3 regions of the Pseudomonas sp. C7.1 genome follow, and region 1 is predicted to be linked to each of the others. Evidence: predicted binding sites of a transcription regulator. Region 1 holds the regulator's gene; each other region holds the start of a gene.
What was found. The regulator FliA, encoded in region 1, starts transcription of late flagellar genes. The targets are predictions, from matches to a motif close to CTAAAGTTTNNNNNNNNNNNGCCGNTAA.
Positions count from the first base shown of each region.

Region 1 (6,811 bases):
CCAGGCCTGGCGCATGCTGCTGGCGCATCTGGCTCACGCGATCAAGACGCCGAAGCAGGAGCCGATGGAAGAGGGCGGTGTGATCGCTCTGGTCGGCCCGGCCGGCATGGGTAAAACCACCACCCTGGCCAAGCTGGCTGCGCGTTACGTGCTCAAGTACGGCGCGCAGCATATTGCCCTGGTTAGCCTGGATAGCTACCGCATCGGTGCTCAGGAGCAACTCAAGACCCTGGGGCGCATTCTCAATGTTCCGGTGACCCTGGTCGATCCGGGGCAGTCTTTGACCCAGGCTCTGGCCCCGCTGGCGCGCAAGCGTGTGGTGCTGATCGATACAGCCGGCCTGCCGGCTAACGATCCGGCCTTGCGCATGCAGCTGGAAACCCTGGCCAGCCGCGGCGTCAACGCAAAAAATTATCTGGTAATGGCCGCTACTAGCCAGGGCCAAGTGCTAAAAGCCGCCTACCATAGTTATAAGCGCTGCGGCTTGTCTGGCTGCATCCTGACCAAAGCAGATGAAGCCACCAGCCTGGGTGAGGTTTTAGGACTGGCTATTAGCCAGCGTCTACCGGTAGCCTATCTCACTGATGGGCCACGCATTCCCGATGACCTGCAGATACCTCGCAGTCATCAATTGGTTAGCCGAGCTGTAGGGCTGCAGGCGACCCAGGATCCAAGTGAGGATACGATGGCGGAGATTTTTGCCGGCCTTTACCAGCAACCCGCACGGCGCGTCAGCTAAGCGTCAGGCTGTTGGGATTGAACCGCGCTTAGCCGGCCAAGTGGCTCCAGTCGAAGTTAGACAAGGTGTTTAGAAATATGGGTATGCATCCCGTACAGGTGATTGCGGTGACTGGCGGCAAAGGTGGCGTCGGTAAGACCAACGTCTCGGTGAACTTGGCGTTGGCCCTGGCTGATCTCGGCCGCCGGGTGATGCTGATGGACGCCGACCTGGGCTTGGCCAACGTCGATGTGCTGCTTGGCCTGAGCGCCAAACGCACTCTGGAAGACGTCATCAGTGGCGAGTGCGAACTGCGTGATGTGTTGCTGCAGGGGCCGGGCGGCATTCGTATCGTACCGGCAGCGTCTGGTATTCAGAGCATGGTGCAGTTGACTCCGATGCAACATGCGGGGCTGATCCAGGCCTTCAGCGATATCAGCGACAACCTCGATGTGCTGATTATCGACACCGCAGCCGGCATCGGTGATGGCGTGGTTAGTTTTGTGCGCGCCGCCCAGGAAGTACTGGTGGTAGTGTGTGATGAGCCGACCTCGATCACCGACGCCTACGCGCTGATTAAGCTGCTCAACCGTGACCACGGCATGAATCGTTTTCGCGTATTGGCCAATATGGCCCACAGCCCGCAGGAAGGTCGCAACCTCTTTGCTAAGCTAACCAAAGTCACTGATCGTTTTCTCGACGTTGCCCTGCAATATGTAGGTGCGGTGCCTTACGACGAGTCAGTACGCAAGGCCGTGCAGAAGCAGCGTGCGGTCTACGAAGCCTTCCCGCGCTCGAAGTGTGCGCTGGCGTTTAAGGCGATAGCCCAGAAAGTCGACGCTTGGCCGTTACCGGCCAACCCGCGCGGCCATTTGGAATTTTTCGTTGAGCGTCTGGTGCAGCAACCGATCGCAGATACGGCCATATGACAGCAGCCTCTGGACTTCGTATGTATAGCAAGGCGCAGGCGCAGGACTCCCAGCACCAGTTGATCGAGCGCTACGCGCCTCTGGTCAAACGCATTGCCTATCACCTGTTGGCCCGGCTACCGGCTAATGTGCAGGTTGACGATCTGATTCAGGCCGGGATGATCGGCCTGCTCGAAGCGTCAAAAAAATACGACTCCAGTAAAGGCGCCAGTTTCGAGACATTTGCAGGTATTCGTATTCGCGGCTCTATGCTTGATGAAGTGCGTAAAGGTGATTGGGCACCCCGTTCGGTGCACCGCAATAGTCGCATGGTCAGTGATGCGATTAGAAAAATTGAAGCCAGAACCGGCAGAGACGCTAAAGATCAAGAGGTTGCGGCCGAACTCCAATTGAGTCTCGAGGATTACTACGGCATTCTTGGCGACACTTTAGGCAGCCGTCTGTTCAGTTTCGACGACCTGTTACAGGACGGTGAGCACGGTGGGCTGGGTGAAGACGCGGGCAGCAACCACCTTGAACCTTCTCGTGATCTGGAAGATGAACGCTTTCAGGCGGCCCTGGCGGATGCCATTGCCAACCTGCCGGAGCGCGAGCGTCTAGTGTTAGCGCTATATTACGATGAAGAATTGAATCTTAAAGAGATCGGCGAGGTGTTGGGGGTTAGCGAATCTCGTGTAAGCCAGCTACACAGTCAGTGTGCCGCTCGTTTACGCGCTCGTTTGGGTGAGTGGCGCGCACATTGAACAGCATTCGTTATCGCTAGGCCGGTTTCACGATTAAAAGCGCATGCAGGTTGCTGGGTGCGTTTGGGACTGTACGGAGGTCGACTTGGACAAGAACATGAAAATCCTCATCGTTGATGACTTTTCAACGATGCGACGGATCATCAAGAACCTCCTGCGTGACTTGGGGTTCACCAACACAGCGGAAGCCGATGATGGCGTCACTGCGCTGCCCATGCTGCAAAGCGGCAGTTTTGACTTTTTGGTGACGGACTGGAACATGCCCGGCATGACCGGTATTGACCTGCTGCGCGCGGTGCGCGCCGATGAGCGCTTGAAAACTCTGCCGGTGTTGATGGTTACCGCAGAAGCCAAGCGTGATCAGATCATCGAGGCAGCCCAGGCTGGGGTTAACGGTTATGTGGTCAAGCCGTTCACCGCCCAGGTACTGAAAGAGAAGATTGAAAAGATCTTCGAGCGAGTCAACGGCTGATGTCTGCCATGAGGGTGCTATGGAACATAAAGATTCCGTTCAGGGTGATCTTGAGTCGACTCTGAAACACAACGCTCGCCAACTGGTAGACAGCCTGGAACAAGGCAAATTTGGTGAAGCGGTAGAACTGATACATGAGCTTAACAAGGTGCGTGATCGTGGCCTGTATCACGAGGTCGGTAAGCTGACCCGTGAGCTGCATAATGCCATCGTCAATTTCCAGCTCGACCCCCGTATGCCGCATGCCACGGAGGTTTCGCAAATCACCGATGCTACTGAGCGTCTGAATTACGTGGTAACGATGACCGAAAAAGCGGCCAATCGCACCATGGATCTGGTCGAGCAGAGTGCGCCGTTGGTTAACGACCTCAGCGATGAAGCGCAAAGCCTGAGTGCTGACTGGGGGCGCTTTATGCGCCGCGAAATGAGCGCCGATGGCTTCCGTGAACTGGCCAAGCGTGTTGAGCTGTTTCTGGCGCGCAGTGAGCGCGATGGTGCCAAATTGTCTGGGCACCTCAACGATATTTTGCTGGCTCAGGACTATCAGGACCTGACCGGTCAAGTGATCAAGCGTGTCACGCAGCTGGTGACTGAAGTGGAAAGCAATCTGCTGAAGTTGGTGTTGATGGCCAGTCAGGTGGACCAGTTTGCCGGCATTGAGCACAACCATGAGTTGCTCCGCGCCGAGCAAGAAAAACAAAAAGAGCCTTCCAGTGGTGAAGGTCCGCAGATTCATGCCGATAAGCGTGAAGACGTCGCATCCAATCAGGATGATGTCGACGACCTGCTTTCCAGCCTGGGATTTTAGGAGCACGTCTTATGAGCTTCGGCGCCGATGAAGAAATCCTCCAGGACTTCCTGGTAGAGGCCGGCGAGATTCTTGAACTACTGTCCGAGCAGCTCGTAGAGCTGGAAAGTCGCCCGGACGACATGAATCTGCTCAACGCTATTTTTCGCGGGTTTCATACCGTCAAAGGTGGTGCCGGTTTTCTCCAGCTCAACGAGCTGGTGGAGTGCTGCCATATCGCAGAAAACGTCTTCGACATCCTGCGCAAGGGTGAGCGGCGCGTCGATTCCGAGTTGATGGATGTGGTGCTCGAAGCACTGGATGCCGTCAACAGCATGTTCACCGAGGTGCGTGAACGCACCGATCTCACTCCCGCCACTCCAGCGCTGCTGGCCGCTTTGGCTCGCCTGGCTGAGCCTGCAGGTGCCGCTGAGCCCGTGCCTGTTGAAGCCGAGCCTGAACCAGAAGTGGAGCAAGCTGCAGGCGATATCACCGACAGTGAATTCGAACACTTACTGGGCGCCTTGGATGAGTCGCCAGCACAAGCACCTAGTGCTGCCAGCAGTGATGAAATCACCGATGATGAGTTCGAGTCTCTGCTTGACCAACTACATGGCAAAGGTCAGTTCGTAGCGTCTGACGTTGCAGCCGCACCTACTGCTCCTGTTGCAGCCAAGCCTGTAGCGGCACCCGGTGATGAAATCACTGATGATGAGTTTGAATCGCTGCTCGATCAGTTGCATGGTAAAGGCCAGTTTGTTCCGCCGCCTGCTGTAGCAGCGCCTGCCGCACCTGCGGCCAAAGCTGAGCCAGCTGCTGCGCCGAGCGGTGATATTACCGACGATGAATTCGAAGATTTGCTTGATCAACTGCATGGTAAAGGCAAATTTGTCGAGCCTGAAGCGATCAAACCTGCTGCACCAGCGCCTGCCGCCAAGCCTGCTGAGCCCGCCAAGGCCGCCGCAAAACCCGCCGCAAAACCTGCTGCCAAGGCGGAACCTGCCAAGGCGCCTGCTGCTCCGGCCGTCGCGCCTATAGCCGAGAAGGCTGCACCGCCTAGCGAGGCGGAAACCACTGTACGGGTCGATACCGCACGGCTGGATGAAATCATGAACATGGTCGGCGAGTTGGTGCTGGTGCGTAACCGCTTGGTGCGCCTGGGAGCCAGCAGCGGCGATGAGGCCATGGCTAAAGCTGTGTCCAATCTGGATGTGGTAACGGCTGACCTACAGACTGCGGTAATGAAAACCCGCATGCAGCCAATCAAAAAGGTCTTCGGGCGCTTCCCGCGCCTGGTCCGCGACCTGGCGCGTCAGCTCAAGAAAGAAATCAACCTGGAGCTGGTCGGTGAGGAAACCGACCTCGACAAGAACTTGGTCGAGGCCCTAGCCGATCCGCTGGTGCACTTGGTGCGCAATGCGGTCGACCACGGTATCGAGATGCCGGAAGAGCGCGAAGCCTCGGGCAAGCAGCGTGGCGGCAAGGTGATACTGTCCGCCGAGCAGGAAGGTGATCACATCCTCTTGTCGATCTCTGACGACGGCAAGGGCATGGATGCTGACCAGTTGCGTGCCAAGGCCGTGGAAAAAGGCCTGCTGGATAAAGACGCTGCTGACCGTCTCAACGAATTCGAGTGCTACAACCTGATCTTTGCACCGGGCTTTTCGACCAAGACCGAAATTTCCGATGTGTCTGGTCGCGGTGTGGGCATGGACGTGGTGAAAACCAAGATTTCCCAGCTCAATGGCACGGTCAATGTGTTTTCGGTCAAGGGCCAAGGCTCGAAGATCATCATCAAAGTGCCGCTGACCCTGGCGATCATGCCGACGCTGATGGTGATGTTGGCCAATCAGGCATTTGCCTTCCCGCTGGTCAATGTCAACGAAATCTTCCACCTCGACCTGTCGCGGACCAATGTGGTCGATGGCCAGGAAGTGGTGATCGTGCGTGATAAGGCCTTGCCGTTGTTCTACCTCAAGCGCTGGCTGATCGGCAGTGCCGCGCATGTGGAGCAGGGCGAGGGTCATGTGGTGATTCTTACCGTTGGCAGTCAGCGTATCGGCTTTGTGGTCGATCAACTGGTCGGTCAGGAAGAGGTGGTTATCAAACCTCTGGGCAAAATGCTGCAGGGCACTCCAGGCATGTCAGGTGCGACTATCACCGGTGATGGACGTATTGCCCTGATTCTTGACGTGCCGAGCATGCTTAAACGTTACGCCCGGCGTATTTGATTGTTAGCGGCGCAGCTATCTGTCGCGTCGTTTAGGAGTGTTTATGGCTGTTAAGGTGTTGGTGGTTGATGACTCCGGCTTTTTTCGTCGGCGCGTATCGGAAATTCTTTCAGCCGACCCGAATATTCAGGTAATCGGTACAGCCACTAACGGCCGTGAAGCCATCGAACAGGCGCAGGCACTCAAGCCCGATGTGATCACCATGGATTACGAGATGCCGATGATGGATGGCATCACGGCTGTGCGGAACATCATGCAGCGTTGTCCTACGCCGGTTCTGATGTTTTCCTCGCTGACCCACGAAGGCGCACGCGTAACCTTGGATGCGCTTGAAGCCGGTGCTGTGGACTTCCTGCCAAAGAATTTCGAGGATATCTCGCGCAACCCGGAGCGGGTCAAACAGCTGCTCTGCGAGAAAATTCATACCATTGCCCGCAGTAACCGCCGTAGCCTGAGCCCGCCTCCTATGGCGGCTCCTGCCGCGAGCCTGGCAGGGCAAGCTAGGCCAGCCGCGCGTCCTGCAGCCACCACCAGCGCGCCGGGTCGCCCCGCTGCTGCAGCACCGACGGTTGCCAGTGCTGCGCCCAAACGCAAATCCTATAAGTTGGTTGCGATCGGCACCTCAACAGGTGGGCCGGTGGCGTTGCAGCGTGTACTGACCCAGCTGCCGGCTAATTTTCCGGCGCCGATTGTGCTGATTCAGCATATGCCAGCAGCCTTTACCAAGGCCTTTGCCGAACGCCTCGATAAGCTGTGCCGCATCAACGTCAAGGAAGCTGAAGATGGTGATGCCTTGCGTCCGGGCTTGGCTCTGCTGGCACCTGGCGGCAAGCAGATGATGATTGATGCCCGTGGCGTGGTAAAAATCCTTCCGGGTGATGAGCGCCTGAACTACAAACCCTGTGTGGACATCACCTTCGGCTCGGTGGCC
Region 1 covers NZ_JBWDTL010000003.1:2,215,351-2,222,161, reverse strand. The annotation lists gene flhF (flagellar biosynthesis protein FlhF) at 1-739, shown strand, start outside; gene fleN (flagellar synthesis regulator FleN) at 817-1,647, shown strand; gene fliA (RNA polymerase sigma factor FliA) at 1,644-2,390, shown strand; gene AC0T4W_RS13845 (chemotaxis response regulator CheY) at 2,488-2,862, shown strand; gene AC0T4W_RS13840 (protein phosphatase CheZ) at 2,882-3,670, shown strand; gene AC0T4W_RS13835 (chemotaxis protein CheA) at 3,682-5,880, shown strand; gene AC0T4W_RS13830 (protein-glutamate methylesterase/protein-glutamine glutaminase) at 5,924-6,811, shown strand, end outside.

Region 2 (6,811 bases), 960 kb from region 1:
GCCAGGTGCTGCAGCATGTCGTGGCTGAAGCCTTCGGGGACGCTCAGGCGCGATTGGTCGAGGTTCTCGGCTGGCAGCAGCAGGTGCTCTTTGATGGCATCTACCAGTTGGCTGGGATCTACGCCTACCGCCTTGTGCAGCTCGCTCTGCTGGAACAGCGAGATGTAGCGGGGTGGACCATCTTGTTGCGGGGCAACGGCAAACAGGCTGGAGGGCGCGTCGCCCGCCTGCAGAGTGACCAGCGCGCTCCAGGGTTCGAGCCCTTCGGCCAGGCGCGCAATCGCGCTCTGGCGCATCTGGTTGCAGCGTGCGCAACCGAGCATCAGGGCAATTATGTAGCTTTGCTCGGTGCTCAGGCCTTGGGTGCGTAGGGCCTGGCTGTCACGAATCATGGTTTTTTGCAGGCCTCGCGCCAGAGCCATCTGGTACAGCTGGTGCAACTCAAACCAGAGTCCTTCAGGAACCGGGCAGTACAGTTGACTGGCGCGAATCAGTGGGCCGCATAGGCTGTGGATGGCGCGCTGCAAGGCAACAGCAAACATTTGGTGGTGTTCGCGGGGGTGCGCAGCCAGGTGTGAGGCGATCAGCTTGTAGCCGATGGCCAGGTGGTTCTGCAGGGCCTGGCATAGGTTGGCGACCTTGCGCGGCCGTTCATCAAGGACGATGGCTTGGTTAAGGAAGTGTTTTTCTAATTGCTTGCAGACGAAATAGATTTCCGGGCGGAGGATCTCCAGCAAATGCAGGCGATTTTCCGAGGGAGTCAGCAGTTGGTTGAGTTCCACCAATGCCTGATAAAGCAGGCGCGCGGTTTCACCGATATTGGCCTTGGGCAGGCCATCGACCCATTTTTTTAGATCGCGAGGGCTGGCTTCGCAGAATGACAGGCTTTGCTTATCCGGCGTGGTGATGCGCAGGCGCAAGTGAGAATTCTGTTTATCCATCTAAATCGGATACTCCAGCACACGGGCAAGACAAATCAGTCTAGGAATTATGTTTCGACTTTAGCAGCATCTCGCGCCTCCCGCAGCCATGGCCTTGGCGGGTTGCCAAGCTGGTGCGGCATGCAAACCATCTGGAATTAATTGTTGTGACTGGTTTTCATGGGCAGAGGTTCACGCCGATCAGTTGTCCCGGCACTGTCCGCATGGACTGACAGTACCGGCTTTGGCGGGTTAGCCGCGTGGTGCGGCGAGGCGCTGACCCATTTGCACCGGGCTGTTGGCGGCCAATTCTGCGGCCCATTGCACCTGCTCAGGGCCAAACAGCACGATGGCGGTGGAGCCCAGCTTGAAGCGCCCGAGCTCTGCGCCTTTTTCCAGCATGATTGGCGCGCGTGCCGCTTCGTCGTAACTGAATGTTTTCAGCGTGCGTTTTGGTGGCGTGACCAGGCCCGCCCAGACGGTTTCGATTGAGGCCACGATCATCGCACCAACCAGTACTACAGCCATCGGGCCGCGCTCGGTGTCAAACAAACAGACCACACGCTCGTTGCGTGCGAACAACTCGGGCACATTCTCTGCGGTGGTCTGGTTGACCGAGAATAGCCGGCCTGGCACGTAGACCATTTCTTTCAGCGTGCCGGTCAGCGGCATGTGCACGCGGTGGTAATCCTTGGGTGAGAGGTAAATGGTGGCGAAATCACCGCCCATAAAAGCTGCAGCGCGCTGGCTGTCGCCGCCCAGCAATTCGATCACGCTGAAGCTGTGGCCCTTGGCCTGGAATACCCGGCCTTGTTCGATTTTACCCAGCTGGCTGACTGCGCCATCGGCCGGGCAGAGCACTGCGCCGGGGCTGCTGTCGAGCGGGCGGGCGCCGTCTTTCAGGGCGCGGGTAAAGAAGTCATTAAAATGGGCAAAGGCGGTCAGGTCTTCGACCTGAGCTTCGCTCATGTTGACTTGGTACTGCTTGGCAAACCAACTGATCAGGCGGTTCTTGAACCAGCCCGCGCGGCATTCAGCGGCGCAGCCGATTAGGTGCGAGAGCAGGTGATGCGGCAGCAGGTACTGGCTGAGGATAAACAGACGATCTTTCATTGGCGTTCCTTAAAAAGGGTTGACGGTCTGCGGGTGCTTAGCAGGTAGTTTTTCAACAGCCTGCTAACGCTCGACCGGAGTGTCCGGGTGGTTGCCCCACTCGCCCCAGGAGCCGGCATAGGCCTTTACCCGTGGATAGCCGAGGAGCTTGGCGACCAGGTAGGTGAAGCCGGAGCGATGGTGGGTTTGGCAGTGGGTGATGATTTCTTTTTCGGCGGTGATACCGAGGCTGTTTAGCTGTGCCTGGATGTTCTGGCGAATACGCAGCGCGCGCGCGGGGTCCATACCTGCGGTCCATTCGAAGTTGATGGCGCCAGGGATATGCCCGGCTTTTTGCGCCAGGACTTTCTCGCCGCTGTATTCACTGGGTGCGCGGGCATCCCAGATGGCCAGGTCGGCGGCGCCGAGGCGGCTTTGCAGGTATTCGCGAGTGGCTGTAGGTGCCGGATCGATGCTCAGGCTAACGGCTTGCGCGCCCGCTTGCGGCACTGCCGTGCTGAACTCGCGTTCTTCTGCCAGCCAGGCCTGCAGGCCGCCGTCCAGATAGTGGTAGCGCGTGTGGCCAATCACATCTAGCAACCAGATAAAGCGTCCGGCCCAGCCGCCGCCTTCATCGTCATACACCACGTAGACTGCACCGGGGTTATGCCCCAGTTCGCCGAACAGTTGCTCAAGTTGTGCTTGCTCCGGCAGCAGACCGGGTGCCGGCGGCTGGCCCAGCTGAGTGCGTTTGGGGTCGACAAAACGTGCGCCGGGGATGTGCCCGGCGGCGTAGCGCGCGCTGCTGGTCAGGTCGACCAGGATCAGCTCGGGCGCATTCAGGCGGCTGGCCAGTTGCGCGGGTTCGATCAGCAAGGGCAACTCAGCGAAGGCGGTCATGCCGGGCCTCTTTTGGCGGGGAAGGGACGGATTGTAGCGGAAAGCCTAGCGGCTGCGGCTGGCAAAGCTGGCCAGGGCGCGCTCAATGCATTGCACGGTTTTGCCGAAGCCCTGCACGCTGGTATCGCTTAGCGCCCGGCCGCCCTGGTCGGCTAACAGCAGCATGATCACGCGGTTGTTGCTGGCGATGGAGCGGATCAGCAGGTGTTCGCTGGGGAACAGGCTTTTCAGCGAGCCGGGCAGCATCGCGGAAAACTGCGCGATGTTGGCCGGGGTCAGTTTGAGTTGTGCCGGGGCGCTGAGCAGGCGGCGCAACACTTGGCTTTGCTGCGGGTCAAGGCTGAGGCTGGCGGCGGCTTTGTCCAGGCCGCTCTGCTGCTGAGTGATCAGGCGCGTGTGGTTGCGGTCGGCCAGCAGAATCAGCACACGCTGCATACCGCAGGCCTGGATGGCTTGGTTGGCGCAGGCGGTGAGCTGCAGCACATTGGTAAATGCACTGGGTTGGGCGAGCAGTTGCGCGCATTGCTGGCGCCACTCGCTGACGACAGCAGGCTTGGGCTGCTCGACTGTGGCTTGCAGGTGCCGCGCCTGCCACGGCCAGAGCAGCGCTTCGGCCGGGTGCCAGAGGTCGTTGCCGGGAATTTGCCGGGCGCTGCTGACGGCGTTCTGGTGCAGCAATTGCTGCACGTTATCGAGCGGCAGTTGCAGGAATAAACCGGTCAGGCGCTGCCAGCGCAAGCTGTGCGCGCTGTTCCAGGCGTAGTGCGCAGAAAGCGCCAGGCCGTTGGCCAGCAAAATGCTGTTAGCTGGATGAGTCAGCCAGCGGCGCAGGTTGTTGTCGGCGTCGAGAATTTGCTGCTGGTGTAGTGGGTGCTCATTGTCGCGGGCGATATGCAGCGCCTTGACCAGCAGGCGCCGGTCGCTGACCAGCAGGCGATAACCTTGGGTGATCCATTCCGGCAAATGCCACTGCTCACTTAGGGCCAGGCACAGCTTCAGCAACGGCACGCCCAGTAATTCCTTTTCGACCTTGGCTGCCGCCTCACCCTTAACCAGCACGCGCTGCTCCCAGACCTCGAACAGCTCAGGATGGGCGGCGAGCAGGGTCCAGATCGGTGCAAGAAACAGCAGGCTACCCCAGTGCACTTCCTGCCATAGGCGTGCCAGGCGCCCGGCAAACAGACCGTTGGCCTGGTGGCTAGCATGCTGGCTGATCAGCTGGATTTGCCTGAGCGCTTTGGGCAGCTCCTGCTCGGGGAGGGCAGGCAGCTGATGGAGTAGATCTTCGGTGCGCTTAATGCCGAGGCGGTTGATAGCGGCTTCGAGGCTTTCGGTCTGCTCGCTCAGCCCGCTGCTTTTGCGGTTGGCTTCACGCAAGACGCTGAGTGCCAGCGCTGGGCAGCCCTGCATCAGGTCTGCCAGCTCACGCATCGAGCGATTACTGTCTGCCAGGGCGCGGCGCAGTTTTTCTTGGCTGTCGATGGAGGCAGGCAATAGTTGGCTGTCCAGCTGCTTGAGCCAGTCTGTCAGGGTGCGCGGATAGTGGGTGGGCTTTGGCATGGGGGTTGAGACAAGCTGGCTTTTGACCTTAACTGGCTATAGTCTCGCGCAAAACTTCCGATAAATAGAAGGGTTGTTTTGCAAAGCCCCTTTCTACCCTCTCTGGCAAGTCTCTTTCTATGGCAAAAATCATCGGCATCATTGTTGTATTCGCCAGTGTGTTGGGCGGCTTTATCCTCTCCGGCGGCCAGTTCATGTCGTTGGTCCATCCCTTCGAGGTGATGATCATCGGAGGTGCGGCACTGGGGGCTTTTCTGCAGGCCAACCCGGGCAGCGCCTTTATGCATGTGTTCAAAAAGTCGCTGAGCATGTTCAGCTCGCGCTTTACCCATGCGTACTACCTTGATGTGCTCAAGCTGCTTTACGAGATTCTCAACAAAAGCCGCCGTGAAGGCATGATGGCCATTGAGGCCGACGTCGAAGACCCCGCTGCCAGCCCGATTTTCAGCAAGTTTCCTGGCATCCTGAAAGACCAGCAGATGACAGCTTTTATCTGCGATTATCTGCGCATCATGTCGTCTGGCAACATGGCGCCGCATGAGCTTGAGGGGCTGTTCGATATGGAAATCGCCAGTCTCAAAGAAGAGATTGAGCACCCTGCGCATGCCGTGGCCAAGGTGGCCGACGGTATGCCGGCCATGGGGATCGTGGCGGCGGTGCTGGGCATTGTGATCACCATGTCGATTCTCGCCGAGGCCGATAACGCAGAGATTGGTGAGAAGGTCGGTACCGCTCTAGTAGGTACCTTCCTCGGGATTCTGGCGTCCTATGGCTTTTTCGGTCCGCTGGCCGGTTCGCTGGAGCATGATGCCAAGGAAGAGTTGAACGTGTACGAAGCGATCAAGGCCGGCCTGGTGGCCTCGGCCTCGGGTATGCCACCGTCGTTGGCTGTGGAGTTTTCCCGCAAGGTGCTTTATCCAGCGCATCGTCCTAGCTTCGCAGAGCTTGAACAGGCCATGCGTGGGAGCTAAGACACAGCATGGAAAATAACCAGCCGATTATCGTCAAGCGAGTTAAAAAGGTTGCTGGCGGCCACCACGGTGGTGCCTGGAAAATTGCCTTTGCTGACTTTGCCACGGCGATGATGGCGTTCTTTATGGTGATGTGGTTGATGACCACGGCAACGCCGGAGCAGAAAAAACTGATATCCGGCTACTTTCAGGACCCTGTCGGATTCTCGGAAAGTGCCAGCCCCTATGTGATTGACCTGGGCGGTACGCCCACGCCCTCGCCTGATCGCACCCTCAATGATCAGCCTCAGGAAGAAAAGAGCCCGGCCGAGGACGCGCAGGCGGACGTAGATAAGTTGCAGGCCGAGTCGATAGCCGAAGAAGTCGAGCGTGAGCGCTTGGAGCTGTTGCTGCAGGAGCTGCAGAACAAGGTTGAAGAAAACCCTCAATTGCAGAACTTCAAGGATCAGATTCTTTTCGAGATCACCCAGGATGGCCTGCGTATCCAGATCATGGATGCTGCGAATAGGCCGATGTTTGCCTCCGGTAGCGCGCGCTTGCAGCCCTATTTCGAAGACATTCTGCTGGCCATGACTGACACCATCGCCGCAGTGCCGAACAAAATCAGCGTCAGTGGCCATACCGATGCGGCGCCCTTTGTCGGGCGTGGTGGCTACGGTAACTGGGAGCTGTCCTCTGATCGCGCCAATGCGGCGCGGCGTGTGCTGATTGCTGGCGGCTATGACGATGAACAAGTGGCGCGGGTGGTCGGCTACGCGTCCTCGGCCTTGTTTGACCGGGAGGCTCCGCTCAATCCGGTCAACCGGCGTATCGATATTGTGGTGCTGACCAAGAAAGCCCAGCGCGCCATCGAGGGCGAACAGAGTGATGCCACCACAGGCGATGCGCCTGCAGAGCCAGGCGCTGAACCTGTGGTGCCGGATACAGCTGCGCCAGCCGCGCCAGGCGATCCCTTGCCCGGTGCGCAGTTGCGCGAGCGCTTGAATATCTTCGAGGAAGGCGTGTTGCAGTTCGATCAGCCCGCTGAATGAGCTGCGCTGCAGGCAAAGGGCCGCGATATATCGCGGCCTTCTTGTTGATGTGTCTGCCCTTCCTGGCTGACACCCTACGGGCCGTCGCGGCGCGACGTTAAAAATCGCTCCCGGCGATTTTCTCAGTACTCGGCTTCTGGCAGGCTAGCCAGGATTTGCCGGTAACTGGCCATGCGCTGCGGGTGCAGGCGACCGTCTTCCAGGGCTTTGAGTAGGGCGCAGCCCGGCTCGCGGTCGTGTTTGCAGTCGCGAAAGCGGCATTGGCCGATCAGGTCGTGAAACTCGATAAAGCCCGCTTCGACATCGTCGCGGCTGACATGCACCAGGCCGAATTCGC
Region 2 covers NZ_JBWDTL010000003.1:3,178,530-3,185,340, reverse strand. The annotation lists gene AC0T4W_RS18355 (molecular chaperone) at 1-941, opposite strand, end outside; gene asd (archaetidylserine decarboxylase) at 1,173-2,033, opposite strand; gene AC0T4W_RS18345 (rhodanese-like domain-containing protein) at 2,097-2,912, opposite strand; gene AC0T4W_RS18340 (HDOD domain-containing protein) at 2,958-4,472, opposite strand; gene motA (flagellar motor stator protein MotA) at 4,592-5,443, shown strand; gene motB (flagellar motor protein MotB) at 5,452-6,474, shown strand; gene rsgA (small ribosomal subunit biogenesis GTPase RsgA) at 6,597-6,811, opposite strand, start outside.
Region 2: a site for FliA is predicted at 4,509-4,536, ahead of motA (flagellar motor stator protein MotA). Genes of this name have one in related genera too.

Region 3 (6,811 bases), 110 kb from region 1:
GTCCAGGGTGATCGACTCGATGGCGCGGTGACCTTTGAGCATGATGGTGCCGCCGGGGGTCTCGTAGCAGCCGCGGGACTTCATGCCGACGAAGCGGTTCTCGACGATATCCAGACGACCGATGCCATTCTCGCCGCCGATGCGGTTCAGTTCAGCCAGCACGGTTGCCGGGCTCATTGCCTTACCGTCGATGGCGACGATGTCACCGGCACGGTAGGTCAGCTCAATATAGGTCGGTGCGTCTGGCGCTGCCTCGGGGGAGACAGTCCATTTCCACATGTCTTCTTCGTGCTCGGTCCAGGTGTCTTCCAGCACGCCGCCTTCATAGGAGATGTGCAGCAGGTTTGCATCCATGGAGTACGGCGACTTCTTCTTGCCGTGACGCTCGATTGGGATGGCGTGCTTCTCGGCGTAGTCCATCAGCTTCTCGCGCGACAGCAGGTCCCACTCGCGCCACGGGGCAATCACTTTTACGCCGGGCTTGAGCGCGTAGGCACCCAGCTCGAAACGCACCTGGTCGTTGCCCTTGCCAGTGGCGCCGTGGGAAATGGCGTCGGCACCGGTCTCGTTGGCGATTTCGATCAGGCGCTTGGCAATCAGCGGACGGGCGATGGAGGTGCCCAGCAGGTACTCGCCTTCGTAGACGGTGTTGGCGCGGAACATCGGGTAGACGAAATCGCGCACGAACTCTTCGCGCAGGTCGTCGATGTAAATTTCTTTAACGCCCATGGCCTGAGCCTTGGCGCGGGCCGGCTCGACTTCCTCACCCTGGCCGAGGTCCGCAGTGAAGGTCACCACTTCGCAGTTATAGGTGTCTTGCAGCCACTTGAGGATCACGGAAGTGTCCAGGCCACCGGAATATGCCAGGACTACCTTGTTTACGTCGGCCATGCCATCAACTCCACGGGGTTGTGCGGGAAAACCCGTGATTCTACTGCCCATGCCGCCTGATTTACAGAGGCGCGACAGCTTGTGACGACCAAGCGACGGATAATTGTTGGACAACAGAGGCGTAGCAGGCGCTAGGAGCCTGTCGGGCTTGACCGTTCGTAGCGAGGGAAAGTCCGGATCGAGTCAGTTTTGTTGGTCTTTCGAGGCGAATAGCGAGCTATTTAACGAGAAAGAGCAGCAAAAATGGCCGAGTCCGGCTTTTCCGCAGTAGAACAGTGTCAAGTCCGACAGGCTCCTAGAGGGTCGTTGAAAACATAGGTAGTTCTTCAACGGCCGCCTAGGAGGTGGCAGCAGGGTCAGCCGCAGCAGGCCCAGGCTCGGTGGTCGGCGCAGGGGGCACTGCCGCTTCCGGCACTCGGTCGAGAAGAATGCTTACCCGGCGATTCTTCGCCCGATTGGCTTCATTGTTATTGGGCGCCACCGGGTAGCGCTCACCATGAAAACGCAGGGTGATCTGCTCGGCGGGAATACCGCTGGCCTTGAGGTATTCCATCACCGCCAGCGCGCGGCGGCGCGACAAGTCGCGGTTGGTCAGGCGATTGCCGCTATTGTCAGCATGGCCATCGAGCTGGATGCGATTAACGCTGGGGTCGGCCTTGAGAAAGCTCAGAATAATATCCAGCTTGGCCTGGGCCAGCGGTTCAAGATTGATACCGCCGCCCGGAAAGCCGACCTGACTCTTGCGGACCTGATCGAAATTCACCGGCAGCAACTTGGCCGTGCACGCTAAGTACTCGTTGTAAGCCTTGTTGAATTTGGCCGGCAGCAAACGCACCTCAACCGCATCACCACCCACGGCGGCGCGATGTTTCACCACGGGGCTGCGCCCTTCCAGCAAGCCGGTGAGCAAACGTGCGCCCTGCTCCTGGGAACTGTTGAAGAGCACCTCGGCGGGCACCACGTTGACCGAGCCTAGGTTGATATCACCGCGCCCTGGCTGCCAGGGCGCCGCTGCTGCCAGCAAGGTAGCATTACCGGCCCCCAGCCAGCGTTCACGGGCTTTCAGGCTGAAAGTGACCTGTTCGCCCGCCCGACGCACAAACACCCCGGAGCCGAAATCGGTGATAGGTTGCGACAGACGGCACTCGAACTGATCGCCTTCGACCTGCCACTCGATCTTCTCCAGGCGGGTCTGGAAACTGATGGCCAGGACGGGCTGGCTTGCCAGCAGGCAAAAAACCACGAGCGGATAGGGTCGCACGACAGACTCCAGGGAATACGGCTTACCCTCTGTCTATCGGTGCCACGGCGGAAAACTTGAGCAGCGCTTTATACCGCTTGTACAGACAGGGCCACAGTACAACCCTGCCTTCAGTCAGCTTTACCCGCCATGCCCGCTTTCAGCGTGCTGCCTGGGGGCTTTTCCGGTAGCATTCTCGCCACGTTTTGCCCGCCTGGAAGCTTCCATGACTGACCGCCTTACCCTGCTGCGTCCCGACGACTGGCACATCCACCTGCGCGACGGTGGCGTTCTGCCGTATACCGTCGCCGATGTAGCCCGCACCTTCGGCCGCGCCATCATCATGCCCAACCTGGTGCCGCCGGTGCGCAACGCCAGCGAAGCCGATGCTTATCGCCAGCGCATTCTCAGCGCCCGACCTGCCGGTAGCCGCTTCGAGCCGCTGATGGTGCTGTACCTCACCGACCTGACCCAGCCTGACGATGTGCGCACGGCCAAGGCCTCGGGCTTTGTCCATGCGGCCAAGCTCTACCCGGCCGGCGCGACCACCAACTCCGACTCTGGCGTAACCAGCATCGACACGATTTTCCCGGTGCTCGAAGCCATGGCCGAAGTTGGCCTGCCGCTGCTGGTGCACGGCGAAGTGGCGCGCAGCGAGATCGATGTATTCGACCGCGAGAAGGCCTTTATTAATGAGCATCTGGTACGGGTGGTGGAGCGTTTCCCGACCCTGAAAGTGGTGTTCGAACACATCACCACCCGCGATGCGGTTGAGTTTGTGCAAAGCGCTTCGGCCAACGTCGGCGCGACCATTACCGCCCACCACCTGTTGTACAACCGCAACCATATGCTGGTTGGCGGTATTCGTCCGCACTTCTACTGCCTGCCGATCCTCAAGCGCAACACTCATCAGGACGCCCTGCTGGATGCGGCTACCAGTGGTAACGCCAAGTTCTTCCTCGGCACCGACTCGGCGCCGCACGCCAAGCACGCCAAGGAAGCCGCTTGCGGCTGCGCCGGCTGCTACACCGCCTATGCGGCCATCGAGATGTATGCCGAGGCCTTCGAACAGCGCAATGCGCTGGACAAACTGGAAGCTTTCGCCAGCCTCAACGGCCCGGATTTCTATGGCCTGCCGCGTAACAGCGACACCATCACCCTGGTGCGTGAAGACTGGACCGCACCGGCCAGCTTGCCGCTGGGCGATCAAACCGTTATCCCGCTGCGCGCCGGTGAAACCCTGCGCTGGCGTTTGCTGGAGCGCCAAGCGTGAGTGAAGACCTGTACGACGACGAAACCGAGAACAATAGCCATTCAGCCCCGCGCCACCCGATGGCCGCGCGCTTTCGTGGCTACCTGCCGGTAGTCGTGGATGTGGAAACCGGCGGCTTCAATTGCACCACCGATGCCTTGCTGGAGATTGCCGCCACCACCATCGGCATGGACGAAGGCGGTTTTCTTTATCCGGAGCACACCCAATTTTTCCGCATCGAACCGTTTGAAGGCGCAAATATCGAACAGGCGGCGCTGGACTTCACCGGCATCAAACTTGACCACCCGCTGCGTATGGCAGTCAGCGAAGAACATGCACTGACGGAAATCTTCCGTGGTCTGCGCAAGTCGTTGAAAGCCAACGGCTGCAAACGGGCGATTCTGGTCGGCCACAACAGCAGTTTCGACCTGGGCTTTCTTAACGCGGCAGTGGCCCGTTGCGAGATCAAGCGCAACCCCTTCCACCCCTTTTCGAGCTTCGACACCGCCACCCTGGCCGGCTTGGCTTACGGCCAGACCGTACTGGCCAAGGCCTGTCAAGCCGCCGGCATCGACTTCGACGGCAAGGAAGCACACTCGGCTCGTTACGACACCGAAAAGACTGCCGAGCTGTTCTGCGGCATCGTCAATCGCTGGAAGGAGATGGGCGGCTGGATGGACTTCGACGAGTAAGTAGGTGCAAGGCAACGATCTGCTGCGCGTCGGCCCTGCCCAATAAAAAGCCCCGCACTTGGCGGGGCTTTTTATTGCTTCAGGAGCAGCGCAGGCCAGGCCTGCGCTGCTTCTCTCAGGCGCTTTGCGCCAAGTCCATCAACTCGCGGTTAGCCACGGCGTACATGGCGTAATCGGTGTTGGTGGCCGCGCGCAGTTCGCCCAACATGACCTTCCAGCGGTCCACCAGACGGCGGTGTTGATCCAGCCACACGGCGGCGCGCTCTTCGATATCCGCTGGGCCTTCGGCCATTTGCAGGACCGACACGGTGATGGCGCGCTGCTGCCAGTCCAGGTCATCGCGGAAGGCTTCACGGGCCAGCGCTTGCCAGTTGTTTTCCACCGGCAGGCTGGTGATCTGCTGCAAGTACCAGGACAGCTCCAACGACCCGCCAACGGCGAAGTACGCCGCCGCGACCCGATCCGGCTCCTGCCCGGTCACGTCCGACGCTTCGATGATTGGCAGCAGGGTGTACAGATGGCTGGTACCGGCGACCACGCGCGCCAGCTCTTCTGGCACGCCGGCTTCGACATACGCCTGGAAGCGCGCCAGCCACTGTTCACGGGCCGGACCTTCGAGCAGCTCGTCCAGACGGCCGACCAGTGCTTCGATGCGCGGCGCAAAATGCGCCACATCGCGGGCAGCGTCCAGATCATTGCGGCGGTTGCGCAGGAACCAGCGGGTAGTACGGCGGCCCAGACGCATCAGCTCGTCCATCAACTGCAACTGCAGCTCGGCAGGCACTTTGTAGTCCAGCGCTTCGATCTGCTGCCACCAATGCGGCAGGCGGAACAGGTCACGCACAATCACATAGGCACCGGCGACATTCGCCGCGCTCATACCAGTGGACTCCTTCAAGCGCTGCACGAAGGTGATGCCCATATGGTTGACCAGATCGTTGGCGATCTGCGTGCTGACGATCTCGCGCTTGAGGCGATGGCGACGCATCTGTTCGCCAAACTTCTTCGCTAACAGCGGCGGGAAGGCGGTTTCCATCTCGCGCGCCAGGTACTCATCGTCCGGCACCAGGGATTTGAGCAGCGATTCCTTGAGGTCGATCTTGCTATAGGAGATCAATACCGACAGCTCTGGCCGGGTCAGGCCCAAACCATTGGCGGCGCGCTCGTTAAGCTCGTCATCGGTGGGCAGAAACTCCAGAGCGCGGTCCAGTTTGCCGGCCGCTTCCAAGGCGCTCATCAGGCGCTTGTATTCGCCCACCCGCTCGCGAGCACGGCGCTCGGCCAGCGACAACGCCTGGGTCTGCTTGTAGTTGTTGCCCAGCACCAGACCGCCAACCGCATCGGTCATTTCCACCAGCAGCTTGTTGCGCTGCTTGCCGGTCATATCACCAGCGCCGACGATTTCGCCGAGCAGAATCTTGATGTTCACCTCATGGTCGGAGCAGTCCACACCACCGGCGTTGTCGATAAAGTCGGTGTTGCTCTTGCCGCCATTGAGGCCGTACTCGACGCGACCCAGTTGGGTCATGCCGAGGTTACCGCCCTCGCCCACTACCTTGGCGCGCAGCTCGCGACCATCCACGCGCAGCAAGTCGTTGGCCTTGTCGCCAACATCGGCATGGCTTTCCTTGCTCGATTTGACATAGGTGCCGATACCGCCGTTCCACAGCAGGTCTACCGGGGCTTTGAGTAAAGCGTTCAGCAGCTCATTCGGCGCCAGCTTGTCGGCACTGATATCGAAGCGCTCTTTCATCTGCGCACTGATGACGATGCTCTTGGCGCTGCGCAGGAAGATGCCGCCGCCCTGGGAGATCAGCGCGGTATCGTAATCGGCCCAACTGGAACGTGGCAGGTCGAACAGACGCTGGCGCTCGACAAAGGTTTTGCCCGCATCCGGATTGGGGTCGATAAAGATGTGCATATGGTTAAAGGCGGCCACCAGCTGCAGCTTGTCCGACAGCAGCAAGCCGTTGCCGAATACATCACCGGCCATATCGCCGATGCCGATCACCGTGGTGTGGTCCTGCTGCACGTCGATGCCGCGCTCGCGGAAGTGACGCTGCACCGAGACCCAGGCGCCTTTGGCGGTAATACCCATACCCTTGTGGTCGTAACCGGCCGAACCACCAGAAGCAAAGGCATCGTCCAGCCAAAAACCGTACTCGGCAGCAATGCCGTTGGCGATATCGGAGAAGGTCGCGGTGCCTTTGTCCGCCGCCACCACCAGATAAGGATCATCGCCATCGTGGCGCACCACGTTGGCCGGCGGCACTACGGCGCCGTCTTTCAGGTTATCGGTGATATCCAGCAGGCCCGAGATAAAGATGCGATAGCAGGCAATGCCCTCAGCCAGCACTTCATCACGGCCGCCGCCAACCGGCATACGACGTGGCACGAAGCCGCCCTTGGCACCCATGGGCACGATCACCGCGTTCTTCACCTGCTGGGCCTTGACTAGGCCGAGTACTTCGGTGCGGAAATCTTCCTCGCGGTCCGACCAGCGCAGGCCGCCACGGGCGACGTCACCAAAGCGCAGGTGCACACCCTCGACTCGCGGCGAGTAAACGAAGACTTCGAACTTGGGCGTGGGCCGTGGGATCTCCGGAATCGCCCGAGGGTTGAGTTTGAAGCTGAAGTAGCTCTTCGGCGCGCCACTGGCGTCGGCTTGATAGAAGTTGGTGCGCAGGGTGGCCTTGATCAGGTCCAGGTAGCGGCGCAGGATGCGGTCTTCGTTGA
Region 3 covers NZ_JBWDTL010000003.1:2,104,120-2,110,930, forward strand. The annotation lists gene AC0T4W_RS13305 (argininosuccinate synthase) at 1-891, opposite strand, end outside; gene AC0T4W_RS13310 (flagellar protein MotY) at 1,229-2,152, opposite strand; gene pyrC (dihydroorotase) at 2,358-3,404, shown strand; gene rnt (ribonuclease T) at 3,401-4,075, shown strand; gene AC0T4W_RS13325 (NAD-glutamate dehydrogenase) at 4,191-6,811, opposite strand, start outside.
Region 3: a site for FliA is predicted at 2,186-2,213, ahead of AC0T4W_RS13310 (flagellar protein MotY). Genes of this name have one in related genera too.